One region of the Methylobacterium sp. ME121 genome, then DNA from elsewhere that is predicted to be linked to it. Evidence: predicted binding sites of a transcription regulator. Region 1 holds the regulator's gene; the other holds the start of a gene.
The links. Region 1 encodes HrcA, which represses chaperone genes, less so after heat shock. Its sites were predicted from a motif close to GTTAGCACTCNCNNNNNGNGAGTGCTAAC; they were not measured.
Positions count from the first base shown of each region.

Region 1 (2,397 bases):
GCCGGTCCCGCGCGCGGCGATCGCGGTCCGGCCGCGGAACGGGGTGGCCGCGCCGGCGCCCGCGACCGCGGCGCCGTCCGCGGCGCTGTCGGCCGCCTCGATACCCGTCAGCGGACCGAGTTCCGCAGCTCGATCACGCGCCTGGGCGTCTCGCCGCTCCGGGACGTGGCCTTCGGTCTGGCGGTGGGCACGGCGATCCCGCGCTCGATCACCCTCCACCGGCTGCCGCCGGCGATCATCGAGCTGGTGCCGGAATACGAAGGTTACGACTTCATCCTCGTGCGGGACGATATCGTGATCATCGATCCCGACACCTACGAGATCGTGGACGTGATCCCGGCCTGAGCGGGCGGTCACAGGAAGATCGGTGCGCCGGGCGGATCCTCTGCCCGGTGCCCTCTACCGCCCGCCGTCCAGGAGCTTCGACACCACGCGCGCCGTGTAGTCGACCATCGGCACGATCCGCGCGTAGTTGAGCCGGGTCGGACCGATCACGCCGACGACGCCGACGATCTTCTGCGAACCGTCGCGGAACGGCGCCGCGATCAGCGAGGAGCCCGACAGCGAGAACAGCTTGTTCTCCGAGCCGATGAAGATCCGCACGCCCTCGCCGCCCTCGGCGCGGGACAGGAGATCGATCACGTCCTTCTGGGTCTCCAGATCGTTGAACAGCAGGCGGATGCGCTCGAGGTCCTCGACCGCGCGCAGGTCGTCGAGCAGGTTGGCCTGCCCGCGCACGATCAGCTGGCGCGCCTCCGACGGGCCGACCGGCGTGGCGAGCCCGGCATCGACGAGGCGCTCGGTGATCGCGTCGAGCTCCCGCTTCATCGCCTTGCGACCGGCCTCGATCTCGGCGCGGAGCGTGCCGAGCGTGCGGCCCTGCAGGCGCGCGTTCAGGAAGTTCGTCGCCTCCTGGAGCGCGCCGGCCGGCAGGCCCGGCGGCAGGTCCACGAGGCGGTTCTCCACCGAGCCGTCGTCCGAGACGAGGATGACGAGGGCCCGGGCCGGATCGAGGCGCACGAACTCGATGTGCTTCAGGTTGACGTTCGCCTTCGTGGTCAGGACGACCCCGGCGCCCCGGGAGACCCCGGACAGCATGGTCGAGGCCTCGGCCAGGGCCGAGTCGAACGTGTGGCCCGAGGCGGCGGCGCGCATCTGCGCCTCGATCCGCGCCTGCTCGTCCTGGCTGACGTCGCCGAGCTCGAGCATCGCGTCGACGAAGAAGCGCAGGCCCAATTCCGTGGGCAGGCGGCCGGCGGACGTGTGCGGGGCGAAGATCAGGCCGGAATGCTCCAGATCCGCCATGACGTTGCGGATCGAGGCCGGCGACAGCGCCATCGGGAGGATGCGCGCCAGGTTCCGGGACCCGACCGGCTCGCCGGTGGTGAGATAGCTCTCGACGATCTGCCGGAAGATCTCCCGGGCACGCTCGTTGAGGGCGGCGAGCGCCTGCATGGACTGGCCGTTCGGGAAGTTGGGACTGGGGTGTGTCACGAGGTCATCCTGTGGTCCGATCATGTCCAACCGTCCCGCGCGGATCAATCCGCACGGCGATGCTTGCCCGTGGTTGCGCGGCGGCCTAAGAGCGCGGCCCTCGACACTCTCGACAGAAGGGGCCCGCGATGCGGCCTTCCAAGCGTGCCGCCGACGAGTTGCGGCCCGTGAGCCTGGAGCGCGCGGTCTCGCGCTACGCCGAGGGCTCGTGCCTCGTAAGTTTCGGCAACACCCGGGTGCTCTGCACCGCGTCCCTGGAAGAGCGCGCGCCGCCGTGGCTGCGCGGTTCCGGCAAGGGCTGGGTCACGGCCGAGTACGCCATGCTCCCGCGTGCGACGCACGAACGCACCCGCCGCGAGGTCGGTTCCGGGAAACCGTCGGGCCGGACCCAGGAGATCCAGCGGCTGATCGGCCGGTCGCTGCGCGCCGTCACCAACCTGCCGGCCATGGGCGAGCGCCAGATCACGATCGACTGCGACGTGATCCAGGCCGACGGCGGCACACGGACGGCCGCGATCACGGGCGCCTGGGTGGCGCTGCACGATTGCTTCGCCTGGATGCGGACGCGCTCGATCATCTCCGTCGATCCGCTGCGCGACCACGTCGCCGCCGTCTCGTGCGGCCTGTACAAGGGCACGCCGGTTCTCGACCTCGACTACGCCGAGGATTCGGCGGCCGAGACCGACGCCAACTTCGTGCTCACGGGCCGGGGCGGCATCGTCGAGGTGCAGGGCACCGCCGAGATGGAGCCCTTCACGCAGGAACAGCTCCTCGAACTCCTCGGACTCGCCCGCGCCGGCACGGAGCGGCTGGTCGCCCTGCAGAAGGAGGCCATCGCGTGAGCCGCCGTCTGACCGGGAAGGTGGTGATCGCCACGCACAATGCCGGCAAACTCACCGAGAT
Region 1 is NZ_BBUX01000137.1:43-2,439, forward strand. Features, by position in the region: partial or broken gene ME121_RS32275 (DUF1236 domain-containing protein) at 1-345, shown strand, start outside; gene hrcA (heat-inducible transcriptional repressor HrcA) at 400-1,455, opposite strand; gene rph (ribonuclease PH) at 1,623-2,336, shown strand; gene rdgB (RdgB/HAM1 family non-canonical purine NTP pyrophosphatase) at 2,333-2,397, shown strand, end outside.

Region 2 (2,397 bases), on a different contig from region 1:
GGCCGCCGCGGAGCTTGTTGACGACGAGCGTGGCGAGCGCCTCGCCCTCGATGTCCTCGGCGATGATCAGGAGCGGCTTGCCGGTCTGAACAACGGCCTCGAGCACCGGCAGCATGGCCTGGAGCGAGGAGAGCTTCTTCTCGTGGATGAGGATGTAGGGGTCCTCGAGCTCGGCGACCATCTTCTCCGCGTTCGTGATGAAGTACGGGGAGAGGTAGCCGCGGTCGAACTGCATGCCCTCGACGACGTCGAGCTCGGTCTCGGCCGTCTTGGCCTCCTCGACCGTGATCACGCCCTCGTTGCCCACCTTCTGCATGGCGTGGGCGATCATCTCGCCGATCTCCTTGTCGCCGTTGGCGGAGATCGTGCCGACCTGGGCGACCTCGTCGGAGGTCGAGACCTTCTTGGCGCGCGAGGTGATGTCCTTGACGGCCGCCTGGGTGGCGAGGTCGATGCCGCGCTTCAGGTCCATCGGGTTGATGCCGGCGGCGACGTACTTGGCGCCCTCGCGGACGATGGCCTGGGCCAGCACGGTCGCGGTGGTGGTGCCGTCACCCGCGATGTCGTTGGTCTTCGAGGCCACTTCGCGCACCATCTGGGCGCCCATGTTCTCGAACTTGTCGGCGAGCTCGATCTCCTTGGCGACCGTCACACCGTCCTTGGTGATGCGCGGGGCGCCGAAGCTCTTCTCGATCACGACGTTGCGGCCCTTCGGGCCCAGCGTCACCTTCACCGCATCCGCGAGGATGTCGACGCCGCGCAGCATCTTATCGCGGGCGTCGGCGGAGAAACGAACGTCTTTCGCTGCCATTGTGTGCCTCTTAGCTACTGGTTGAACCCCAAGGCCGGGACGGCCTCAAAGGGCGATGACGGGTGATCCGATCAGAGGGCGACGACGCCCATGATGTCGGATTCCTTCATGATCAGGAGGTCCTGACCGTCGATCTTGACCTCGGTGCCGGACCACTTGCCGAACAGGACGCGGTCGCCGGCCTTCACGTCGAGCGCGTTGACGCGGCCCTGCTCGTCGCGGGCGCCGGGGCCGACGGCGACGACTTCGCCCTCCTGCGGCTTCTCCTTGGCGGTGTCCGGGATGATGATGCCGCCCTTGGTCTTCTCTTCGCTCTCGATGCGACGGACGACCACGCGGTCGTGCAGCGGACGGAACTTCATGAGCTGCCCTCTTGCTTCAGGTCTGGAGTTGGCGTTGATGCGGCCGGCGGGACCGCTCGCGAACTCGACTGTTAGCACTCTGTCTCGGCGAGTGCCAAAGACGGCCGCGAGATAGGCGCGGGCGGGTTCCGAGTCAAGGCTGTCGCACCCCCGCGCGACGGTGCGATGACGCGCCGGCGGCTCCTTTCCCCCTCATGGATAACGCGCTCTCATGCTGAGCCTGCACGGACCCGAAGGCCCGGTGGCGCTGCAACCCGGCAGGCCGGTCGCGCGCGACACCGTGTGGCTCGACCTGAACGATCCCACGCCGGAAGAGGCCGCGGCGGTCGAGGCCGCGACCGGTCTGCGCGTGCCGTCCCGGGCGGCGCTCTCGGAAGTGGAGACGTCGAGCCGCCTGCGCCGGGTGAAGGGCGGGCTCTCGCTCTCGACGCCGATGATCACCTTCGAGCAGAGCGCGTCGCAGCTGAAGCCGCTGGGCTTCCTGCTGACCAAGGATCACCTCGTCACGATCCGCTTCCACGAGCTGCGCGCCTTCGAGACCTCCGCGAAGCGCATCGCGGACGGCGACGGCAGCACGACACCCAGCGAGATCTTCCTCGTCGTCCTGGAAGAGCTGGTCGACAGCCTCGCCGACGCCCTGGAAGACATGGGATCCGAGCTCGACACGCTCTCCACCCGCATCTTCGACTTCGACGTCCGCGGTGCCGAGCGGCGGCGCCTGGAGCGCCCCCCGCCCCGGCGCCGCGATCTCGCCCTGCGCCGGATCCTGCGCGGCATCAGCAACCGCGGGAAGGTTCTGGGAAAGATCCGGTCGAGCCTGCTCGGCCTCGAACGGATCATCCCGTTCGTCGCCGCGGCCTGCGACGGCCTCGGCCTGCCGGAGGATTCCCGCTTCGAGACGATCAAGCGGGACATCGAGTCCCTCGACGAGTTCGAGACGCGGCTCGCCGAGAACGTCCAGTTCCTGCTCGACGCCGCCCTCGGCCTCATCACGATCGAGCAGAACAACGTCTTCCGGGTCCTCACCGTGGTCTCGGTGGTCGGCGTCCCGCCGACGCTGATCGCGTCGATCTACGGCATGAACTTCAAGCACATGCCCGAGCTGGATTGGGCTCTCGGATATCCCTACGCGCTCGGCCTGATCCTTTTGAGCGCGGTCGCGCCGATCATATACTTCCGCATGCGGGGCTGGTTCTAATATTGACCGAAAAATTATAGCATTGG
Region 2 is NZ_BBUX01000004.1:122,530-124,926, reverse strand. Features, by position in the region: gene groL (chaperonin GroEL) at 1-811, opposite strand, end outside; gene groES (co-chaperone GroES) at 883-1,173, opposite strand; gene ME121_RS05425 (CorA family divalent cation transporter) at 1,385-2,371, shown strand.
Region 2: groES (co-chaperone GroES) is a predicted target of HrcA. The motif match lies at 1,244-1,272, and genes of this name have one in related genera.